2 regions of the Cupriavidus sp. 30B13 genome follow, and region 2 is predicted to be linked to the other one. Evidence: predicted binding sites of a transcription regulator. Region 2 holds the regulator's gene; the other holds the start of a gene.
What was found. The regulator HrcA, encoded in region 2, represses chaperone genes, less so after heat shock. The targets are predictions, from matches to a motif close to TTAGCACTCNNNNNNNNNGAGTGCTAA.

Region 1 (5,275 bases), 850 kb from region 2:
CGAATGGAAGGTCTTCACACGCGTGCTGCTGCCCGCGGTGCTGCCCTACATGCTGACCGGCGTGCGGCTGTCGATCGGCACCGCGTGGCTGGTGATCGTGGCCGCGGAAATGCTGACCGGCGGCACCGGCATCGGCTTCTGGCTGTGGGACGAGTGGAACAACCTGAAGGTGGAGCACATCGTGATCGCCATCTTCATCATCGGCGTGGTGGGCCTGCTGCTGGAATACGCGCTGCTGAGCCTGGCCAAGCGCTTCAGCTACGGCAACTGAGCCAACCGGAGAGCCTCATGGAAAAGTTCGTCCGTATCGAAAACGTGGGCCAGACCTTCAAGACCAAGAAGGGGCCGTTCGTCGCGCTGCGCGACGTCAACCTGACCATCGCCCAGGGCGAGTTCATCACGCTGATCGGACACTCCGGCTGCGGCAAATCGACGCTGCTGAACCTGCTGGCCGGGCTCGACCGCCCCAGCAGCGGCGCGCTGATCTGCGCCGGGCGCGAGATCGCCGGCCCCGGCCCGGACCGCGCGGTGGTGTTCCAGAACCACTCGCTGCTGCCGTGGCTGACCTGCTTCGAGAACGTCTACCTGGGCGTCGAGCGCGTGTTCGGCGGCAGCGAGAACCGGGCGCAGCTCAAGGCGCGCACGCACGACACGCTGGCGATGGTCGGCCTGACCCATGCCGAAGGCAAGTACCCGCAGGAAATCTCCGGCGGCATGAAGCAGCGCGTGGGCATCGCGCGCGCGCTGGCGATGGAGCCCAAGGTGCTGCTGATGGACGAGCCGTTCGGCGCGCTCGATGCGCTCACGCGCGCCCACCTGCAGGACGAACTGATCAAGATCGTCGCCAAGACCCGCAGCACGGTGGTGATGGTGACCCACGACGTGGACGAGGCCGTGCTGCTGGCCGACCGCATCGTCATGATGACCAACGGCCCCGCCGCGACCATCGGCGAAGTGCTGCCGGTGGACCTGCCGCGCCCGCGCGAGCGCATGGCGCTGGCCGACGACAAGGCCTACCACGCCTGCCGCACCGCGGTGCTGGACTTCCTGTACCGCAAGCAGCGCAATCCGGCGCTCAAGGAAGCGGCCTGAGCGCCCGCGCGACGGCGGGAATCGCGAAGAAGGCATGAAGGCGGGCCGGCGGCTGCGATGGGCAGCGCCGGCCCGCTCCGCTATCATGAACCTCAAACAACACCGTCCCAGCCCGCCATGACCGATTCCGCCACCTCCGGCACGCCCGCCGCCACCCCTTTCGCCGCAGCCAGGTACATCAAGGAAATCGGCCGCGGCGTCAACGGCGCCCGCGCGCTGCCGCGCGAGGATGCGCAGACGCTGTTCGACGCCATGCTGGCCGGCCGCGTGGCCGACATCGAGCTGGGCGCCGTGCTGATGGCCTACCGCATCAAGGGCGAGGCGCCGCACGAACTGGCCGGCATGCTGGAGGCCGCGCACGCGCACTGCCTGCCGCTGGCCGCGCCGCCCGACCGCGTGGTGGTCTCCATTCCCAGCTACAACGGCGCGCGCAAGCAGCCCAACCTGGTGCCGCTGCTGGCGCTGCTGCTGGCGCGCGAAGGCATGCCGGTGCTGGTGCACGGCAGCCGCGAGTTCAGCGGGCGCGTGACCAGCATCGCGCTGTTCGAAGCGCTCGGCGTCGCGCCCTGCGCGACGGTCGCCGAAGCCGAGTCCCGCCTGCGGGAAAAGGACAACCCGCTGGCGGTGCTGCCGGTCGACGTGCTGTCGCCGGCGCTGTCGCGCCTGCTCGACCGGCGCATGCAGATCGGGCTGCGCAATTCCTCGCACACGGTGGCGAAGATGCTGCAGCCGGTCGGCGCGCATACGCCGGCGGAGGCCCTGCGGCTGTACAGCTACACCCATCCGGAATACCGCGAGACCCTGACCGATTATTTCTCGCGCGAGCCGGCCAACGTGCTGCTGGCGCGCGGCACCGAGGGCGAGGTGGTGGCGGATGCGCGCCGCGCCGGCCGCATCGACTGGCTGCACGACGGCCACCAGCGCACGCTGGTCGACCCCACCGCGGGCTCGATCGGCGAGGTGCCCGAACTGCCGCCCGGCAACGACATTGCGCAGACCGCGGCCTGGATCCGCGCCGTGCTGGACGGCAAGGCGCCGGTCCCGGCGCCGATCGCGACCCAGGTCGAGGCGATCCGCGGCTGCGTGCAGCAAGGCACGCGCGTGGCCTGGGCCAGCCCGCTCTGACCGGGCCCGGGCGACCTGGACGGGCCGCCGGCTGGCCGGCCCGCTCAGCGCTTGCGCGGGGGCAGCGGGATACGGTCGTCCTCGCCCGGCACGCGCGGGAACCGGTCGTCTTCCCAGCGCTGCGACGCGGCCTCGATGGCCTCCTTGCTGCTGGCCACGAAATTCCAGAAGATGAAGCGGTGCCCGTCGGTCGGGTCGCCGCCGAGCAGCATCACGCGCGCGGGCGCCTCGGCGGTCAGCGTGGCCGCCTGGCCGGGCACGAGCACGGCCATGTGGCGTTCCGGCAGCACCTCGCCGTCGAGCGCGACCACGCCGTCGACCGGATAGACGGCGCGCTGCGCATGCTCGGGCGGGATCTCCAGGGTGGCGCCCGGCTCGAGCTCGATCGCGACGTACAGCGTGCGACTGAAGACCTTGACGGGCGCCTCGGCGCCGAACGCGTCGCCCGCGATCACCGTCATCCGCACGCCGGGACGCTCGAGCTTGGGCAGCGTCGCGGCGGGATGGTGGAAGAAGGATGGCTCGACGGTCTCGTGTTCCAGCGGCAGCGCCACCCAGGTCTGGATGCCGTGCAGGGCGGGTCCGGCCTCGCGGGCGACCTCGGGCGAGCGCTCCGAGTGCGCGATGCCCTTGCCGGCCGTCATCCAGTTGACGTCGCCGGGACGGATGACCTGCTTGCTGCCCAGGCTGTCGTGGTGAAGGATTTCCCCTTCGAACAGGTAGGTCACGGTAGCCAGCCCGATATGCGGATGGGGGCGCACGTCCAGCCCCTGGCCGCGCGGCAGGACGGTGGGGCCCATGTGGTCGAAGAAAATGAACGGCCCCACCGTCTGGGCCGCGGCGGCAGGCAGCACGCGGCTGACGGTGAAACCGTCGCCGAGATCACGTATGTGCGGTTTGAGCAAGTGTTCGATGGCAGACATGAATTCTCCCCGGTTGGGCCGAAGCTGAGGGCCGGCCAAATGAAAAGAGTGTAGCCGCTGGCGGAACACAGCATCTCATCCGGCGACAGAACCAGAACGGGCGCGTTCCCTCTAATCTTTGTCCGATAAGGCAGCGGATGCCGTCTGATAGTGATGACGCCACATGGCAGAGACTGGCCCCGGCAACACACTATGCGATCCGCAATATCAATTAGTTGGAACTATCAACCCTATAGGGACTCCAACTTAGCAGTCTCCCGGCTTGAGTGCTAATATGTGTTGCAATGCAGTGCGCGGACCCTCCGGGCGAGCGCCGCGGGCAACCCACCCGCCGGATGCGAAAGGAGCAATCGAGTGAACGCGGTCCTATCTGCCGACCAAACCCAAACCAGCAGCCGCCTGCCTACGGCGCCTCAGGGCGCCGGGGCGTTCGCGCTGACGTTTCCCGGTAACCTGGGAAACCTGGACAGCTATATCCAGGCTGTCCACCGTATCCCCATGCTGACCCCCGAGGAGGAGCAGCGGCTTGCGCGCGACCTGCGCGAGCACGACTCCGTCGACGCGGCGCGGCGCCTGGTGCTGTCGCACCTGCGCCTGGTGGTGTCCATCGCCCGCCAGTACCTCGGCTACGGCCTGCCCCACGCCGACCTGATCCAGGAAGGCAATATCGGCCTGATGAAGGCCGTGAAGCGCTTCGACCCGGACCAGGGCGTGCGCCTGGTGTCGTATGCCATGCACTGGATCAAGGCCGAGATCCACGAGTACGTGCTGAAGAACTGGCGCATGGTCAAGGTGGCCACCACCAAGGCCCAGCGCAAGCTGTTCTTCAACCTGCGCAGCCACAAGCAGGGTCCCCACACCTTCACGCCGGAACAGATCGACGCGGTCGCGCGCGAGCTGAACGTCAAGCCGGAAGAAGTGATGGAGATGGAAACCCGCCTGTCGGGCGGCGACCTCGCGCTGGAAGGCCAGATCGACGACGGCGAGGAGGAATTCGCCCCCATCGCCTACCTGGCCGACAACCACAACGAGCCGACCCGCGTGATCGAGGCCCAGCGCAACGACCGCATGCAGGTGCAGGGCCTGGAAGAAGCGCTGAGCAAGCTCGACGACCGCAGCCGCCGCATCATCGAGGCACGCTGGCTGCATGTCAACGACGACGGCTCGGGCGGCTCCACGCTGCACGAGCTGGCTGACGAGTTCGGCGTGTCCGCCGAGCGCATCCGCCAGATCGAGACCGCGGCGATGAAGAAGATGAAGGGCGCGCTGCAGGCCTTCGCCTGAGCGCGCGGCAGCGCGGCGGCGCCAAGCCGCGCCGCGCGCCGCCATGGAAAAAGGGCCGGTCTCGCGACCGGCCCTTTTTTCGTCTGCGCGCTGCGGGCGGCCTTGCCGCGCTCAGGAAAGCAGTTGCTTGAGATCGTGCACGATCGGCTCCGGACCCTGGCCGTGGCGGATGAACAGGCGCAGCTTGCCGCTCGGGTCGAACACGTAGCTGCCGGCCGAATGGTCCATCGTGTAGTTGTTCGGCGAGGTGCCCGGCACCTTGGCGTAGTACACCTTGAAGTCCTTGGCCACCTTCTGCAGCGCCGCGTCGTCGGCCGCGCGCATGCCCAGGAAGCGCGGGTCGAACGCGGGCACGTATTGCGCCAGCAGTTCCTGCGTATCGCGTTGCGGGTCGACCGTGACGAACAGCACCTGCACCTTGTCGGCGTCCGGGCCGAGCTGCTCCATCACCGCCTTGAGCTCGGCCATGGTGGTGGGGCAGACGTCCGGGCAATGCGTATAACCGAAGAACATCACCACCGCCTTGCCCTTGAAGTCGGCCAGCGTGCGGACCTTGCCGGTGTGGTCGGTGAGCACGAAGTCCTTGCCGAATTCGCTGCCTCCGGTGATGTCGACGTTCTTGAACGACGCGCGCTGCTGGCCGCACGCGGCGAGCAGCAGCGAGCACAGCGCCAGCAGGCAAAAACGGCGGAACAGCGCGAAGCTGGAGGAAGAACCGGGAAGGGAGCGGGTAGGCATTCGAGTCGCGTGATGGATGAGGCGGCGCACGGCGGCCGCTTCACATTGGCATAGGGGGGCAGTATCGCCGATCGCGCCGCCGCTGCGCCCGGGCCGCGACAAGATGCCGCGCC
Region 2 (5,275 bases):
TCCAGCTCGTGCGGGTGCGGCAGCCGCAACGGCCAGCCCTGCAGGTGCTGCAGGGCGATCTCGGCCAGCCCGGCGATCCAGGGCTCGGCGTCGTTGAGGCAGGGAATGTAGTGGAAAACCTTGCCACCGGCCACCTGGAATTCGGAGCGCCCCTCCATGCCGATTTCCTCGAGCGTTTCCAGGCAGTCGGCAGGGAAGCCGGGGCAGAATACGTCGACCCGGCCCGTGCCGACCTTGCCCAGCTCCCGCAGCGTCGGCGCGGTGTAGGGCTGCAGCCATTCCGCGCGCCCGAAGCGCGACTGGAAGGTGACCTGGTACTGGCCGGCCTGCAGCCCGAGCGCCTCGCCCAGCAGGCGGCCGGTCTTGAGGCATTCGCAATGGTAGGGATCGCCCAGTTCCAGCGTGCGCCGCGGCACCCCGTGGAACGACAGGATCAGGCGGTCGCCGCGCGCGAAATCCGGCGTGCCGTGCTGCGCCCAGTATGCGCCCACCTGCTGGTGCAGGGCGGCAATATAAGCCGGATGGTCGTGAAAATGCTTGACCAGCCGCAACTCCGGCTGATTGCGCCACTGCGCCAGCACGCGGAATGCCTCGTCGAACGCGGTCGCCGTGGTGGTGCCGGAATACTGCGGATACAGCGGCAGCAGCAGGATGCGCTCGGTGCCCTGGCGCCGCAGCGCTTCGAGCACCGAGCCGATCGACGGGTTGCCATAGCGCATCGCGCAGGCCACCGTCACTTCGTGGCCGTGCTGGTTGAGCAGCAGTTGCAGCGCGTGGGCCTGGCGCTCGGTGTGGACCAGCAGCGGCGAGCCGGTCATGTGCGCCTCGCGCAGCCACACCGATTCGTATTTCATGGCCGAGGCGCGCGAGCGCAGCGGCAGGATCAGGCCGTACAGGATGGGCAGCCAGGCCGCGCGCGGGATCTCCACCACGCGCGGATCGGACAGGAACTGCCTGAGGTAGCTGCCGACGGCCTTCGGGGTCGGCGCATCGGGGGTGCCGAGGTTGATGAGCAGGATCGCCGTGCGCGGCGCCTGGCCATGCTGGTAGGCCGGTTCGGGAGTAGTCTTCATGGTGTTTCCGGTGTGGCGGGGCAGGCCGCGGCGAACGCGCGCGGCCGCCGGGTCTCGCCGAACTGACAGGCGGAACGGAACAGGCAGTCCGTGAGACCCGCCTGGCCCCGCACTAGTTCTGGCTCAGCGCGCTGGACAGCAGCCGCGCCGTGATGTCGACGATCGGGATCACCCGTTCGTAGGCCATGCGGGTCGGCCCGATCACCCCCAGCGTGCCGACGATCTGGCCGTCGACCTCGTAGGGCGCGGTGATGACCGCCATGTCTTCGAGCGGCACCAGCTTGCTCTCGCCGCCGATGAAGATCTGCACGCCCTGCGCATGGCTGGAGACGTCGAGCAGCTTGAGCAGGCCGGTCTTGTGCTCGAACACGTCGAACAGGCGGCGCAGCTTTTCCATGCTGGAGGACAGGTCCTCCACCTCGAGCAGCTTGCGCTCGCCGGAGATGAAGACATGGTTGTCCTCCTCCTCGGCCATGGCGCTGCTGCCCGCTTCCACCGCCGCCTGCATCAGTTGCGACATGTCCATGCGCAGCGCCTGCAGCTCGCCGCGCAGGTGGTCGCGCACGTTGTCGAAACTCATGCCGGCATAGTGCGAGTTGATGAAATTGGCGGCCTCGACCAGCTGCGACGGGCTGTACGGCAGCTCGGTCTGGATGATGCGGTTCTGCACGTCGCCTTCCGGCGTGACGATGATCAGCAGGATGCGCTTGTCCGACAGCCGCATGAACTCGACCTGGCGGAACGCCTGCGCGCGCCGCGGGGTCATCACCACGCCGGCGAAATGCGACAGGTTGGACAAGGTGTGCGCCGCCGCGGTGATCATCCGCTGCGGCCCGAGCTGCTGGCCGTGCAGCTGGCCCTGGATCTTGCCGGTCAGCTCGGCCAGGTTGAGCGCGCCGTCCAGCGGCTGGGCGGTCAGCATGGTGTCGACGAACAGCCGGTAGCCGCGCGGGGTGGGAATGCGCCCGGCGGAGGTATGCGGGCTGGTGATGAAGCCCATTTCCTCCAGGTCCGACATCACATTGCGGATGGTGGCCGGGGACAGGTCGAGTCCCGAGTACTTCGACAGGGTGCGCGAGCCGACGGGCTGCCCCTCGGCGATATAGCGCTCGATCAGCGTTTTGAGAAGCGTTTTGGCACGTTCATCCATGATGCACCCGATTTTACGCAAGTTTTCCCGGTTCGGGCGGCCGGCGCACGCCGGCGCGCGCCGGCGTGCTGACAATGGTCACGGCGGTATGGTCTAATCCGGGCATGTCATCGCTCCCCAAGCCCGCCGCCGCGCGCGCCCCCTTTCGCACCGTCGCCCTGATCGGCAGGTACGCCACCGCCGGCATCGAAGGCCCGCTGGAAGAGCTGGCCGCCTGCATCCTGAAGAACGGCCAGGATGTGGTGTTCGAGCGCGAGACCGCCCTGGCCACCGGGCTGACCGACTACCCCGCCCTGCCCCCCGGCGAGATCGGCAAGCACGCCGACGTCGCGGTGGTGCTGGGCGGCGACGGCACCCTGCTGGGCCTGGCGCGCCAGCTGGCCGGCTTCCCGGTGCCGCTGATCGGCGTCAACCACGGGCGGCTCGGCTTCATGACCGACATCCCGCTGGAAAACGTGCAGTCGGTGCTGCCCGACATGCTGTCGGGGCGCTACGAATCCGAGACCCGCATGCTGCTGGAGTCGCAGGTGGTGCGCGACGACGGCGTGATCTTCTCCGCGCTGGCCTTCAACGACGTGGTGGTCAACCGCTCCGGCATCTCCGGCATGGTGGAGCTGGCGGTCTCGGTGGACGGCTACTTCATGTACAACCAGCGTTCGGACGGCCTGATCGTGTCCACCCCGACCGGCTCCACGGCCTACGCGCTGTCGGCCGGCGGCCCGATCCTGCATCCCACGCTGTCCGGCCTGGTGCTGGTGCCGATCGCCCCGCACGCGCTGTCGAACCGCCCGATCGTGCTGCCGCACGACGCCGAGGTGTCGATCGAGGTGGCCACCGCGCGCGACGCCAGCGTCAACTTCGACATGCAGTCGCTGACCTCGCTGCTGCCCGGCGACCGCATCGTGGTGCGGCGCTCGGCCAAGACCGTCAACCTGCTGCACCCGCTCGGCTACAACTATTACGCCACGCTGCGCAAGAAGCTGCACTGGCACGAGTACCCGAGCGAAGACAACCGGCTCTGACCGGGCCGGCCGCAACCGATCCGGCCCCGAGCCAGCCCTGAACGATCCCGAACGACCCAACCCAGACCCTGACCCGTCGCCCACGATGCTGCGCAGCCTGTCCATCCGCGATTTCGTCATCGTCGATACCCTCGACCTCGACTTCTCCCCGGGCTTTACCGTCTTCACCGGCGAGACCGGCGCCGGCAAGTCGATCCTGATCGACGCGCTGGCCCTGGTGCTGGGCGAGCGCGCCGACGCCGGCGTGGTGCGCGAAGGCGCGGCCCGCGCCAGCATCGGCGCCACCTTCGCCACGCCGGCCGGGCTGGACGCCTGGCTGGCCGAGCACGACCTCACCGGCGACGAAGGCACGGTGCTGCTGCGCCGCACGGTCGACGCCGGCGGCCGCAGCAAGGCCTTCATCAACGGCGCGGCCGCCACGCTGGGCCAGTTGCGCGAGATCGGCGACCGCCTGGTCGACATCCACGGCCAGCATGCCCACCAGCTGCTGCTGCGCCCGGACGCCCAGCGCCTGCTGCTGGACGCCCACGCCGGCCTCACGGCGCAGGCCGGCGCCGTGGCCGAAGCCTGGCGCTCGTGGCGCGCCTGCGTGCGCCAGCGCGAAACGGTGGAACACCGCTCGCGCGAGATGGCGCTGGAGCGCGAGCGCCTCGAATGGCAGGTCGGCGAGCTGGAAAAGCTCGCGCCGCAGCCCGGCGAATGGGAAGACATCCAGGCCGAATACAACCGCCTGTCGCACGCCGCCGGCCTGATCGAAGGCAGCCGCGCCGCGCTCGAAGCGCTCTCCGAAGCCGACGGCTCGGTGCTGTCCACGCTCAACAGCGTGGTGCAGCGCCTGCGCCAGCTCGCCGACGTCGACCCGGCCCTGGGCGACGTGCTGGCCGCGCTCGACCCGGCCCAGGTGCAGGTCGAGGAAGCCGCCCACTCGCTCAACCGCTACGTCGACCGGCTCGACCTCGACCCCGAGCGGCTGCAGGTGGTGGAGGCGCGCATGCAGGCGCTGCACACCACCGCGCGCAAGTACCGGCTGCCGCCCGAACAACTGCCGGACGAGCTGCTGGCGCGCCGCCAGCAGCTCGACGACCTGCAGTCCGCCCAGGACCTGAACAAGGCGATGGCGCGCGAGGCCGCCGCGCGCGCCGCCTACCTGACCATCGCCCAGCACCTCGGCGCGGCGCGCAAGGTGGCGGCCGAAAAACTCTCCGCCGGCGTGACCGAGGCCATGCAGGGCCTGTCGATGGCCGGCGGCAGTTTCGCGGTGGCCCTGCACCCGCTCGAGGAAGGCCAGAGCCACGGCCTGGAGCAGGTCGAGTTCCTGGTCGCGGGGCATGCCGGCGTCACCGCCCGCCCGCTGGCCAAGGTGGCCTCCGGCGGCGAGCTGGCGCGCATCAGCCTGGCGATCTCCGTCATCACCAGCGAAGCCGCGCCCACGCCGACCCTGATCTTCGACGAAGTCGATACCGGCATCGGCGGCGCGGTGGCCGAGGTGGTCGGCCGCCGCCTGCAGGAGCTGGGCCGCGCGCGCCAGGTACTGTGCGTGACCCACCTGCCGCAGGTGGCCGCGCAGGCCGGCGCGCACCTGCTGGTCAGCAAGGAAACCAGCGCGCGCGGCCAGGAAGGCTCGGTCACCCGCTCGCGCATCCGCGCGCTCGACGCCGCCGGCCGCGTGGTCGAGACCGCGCGCATGCTCGGCGGCACCACCGTGACCGCCACCACCATGCAGCACGCCGAGGAAATGCTCGCGCAAGGCGCGCGCAGCGGCGCCGTCCCGGCCCGCGAAACGCGCCGGTCGCGCCGCGCCGCCAGTTGACGGCGCCGTCCCCGGCCCAGTAACCAATCAGGAGTCTCCCATGTCCATCGGCACGCAGCCGCCCTCCCGCAAGCTGGCCCGCCCGCTGCGCCTGACCGCCGCCTGCGGCGTGCTGGCCCTGCTGGCGCTGGCCACGCTGAGCGCCTGCCAGGCCCAGCGCCCGTCCGCGCCGGCCAGCAGCCTCAATGCCGACCGCGCCGTCGGCGACATCATGGTGCGC

Region 1: a site for HrcA is predicted at 3,387-3,413, ahead of rpoH (RNA polymerase sigma factor RpoH). Genes of this name have one in related genera too.

What each region holds. Positions count from the first base shown of each region.
Region 1 covers NZ_CP188223.1:651,707-656,981, reverse strand. The annotation lists gene ntrB (nitrate ABC transporter permease) at 1-271, shown strand, start outside; gene ACKI2N_RS03155 (ABC transporter ATP-binding protein) at 289-1,092, shown strand; gene ybiB (DNA-binding protein YbiB) at 1,210-2,217, shown strand; gene ACKI2N_RS03145 (pirin family protein) at 2,262-3,140, opposite strand; gene rpoH (RNA polymerase sigma factor RpoH) at 3,495-4,424, shown strand; gene ACKI2N_RS03135 (SCO family protein) at 4,536-5,162, opposite strand.
Region 2 covers NZ_CP188223.1:1,502,138-1,507,412, reverse strand. The annotation lists gene hemH (ferrochelatase) at 1-1,073, opposite strand, end outside; gene hrcA (heat-inducible transcriptional repressor HrcA) at 1,186-2,223, opposite strand; gene ACKI2N_RS07005 (NAD kinase) at 2,328-3,245, shown strand; gene recN (DNA repair protein RecN) at 3,331-5,055, shown strand; gene ACKI2N_RS06995 (hypothetical protein) at 5,096-5,275, shown strand, end outside.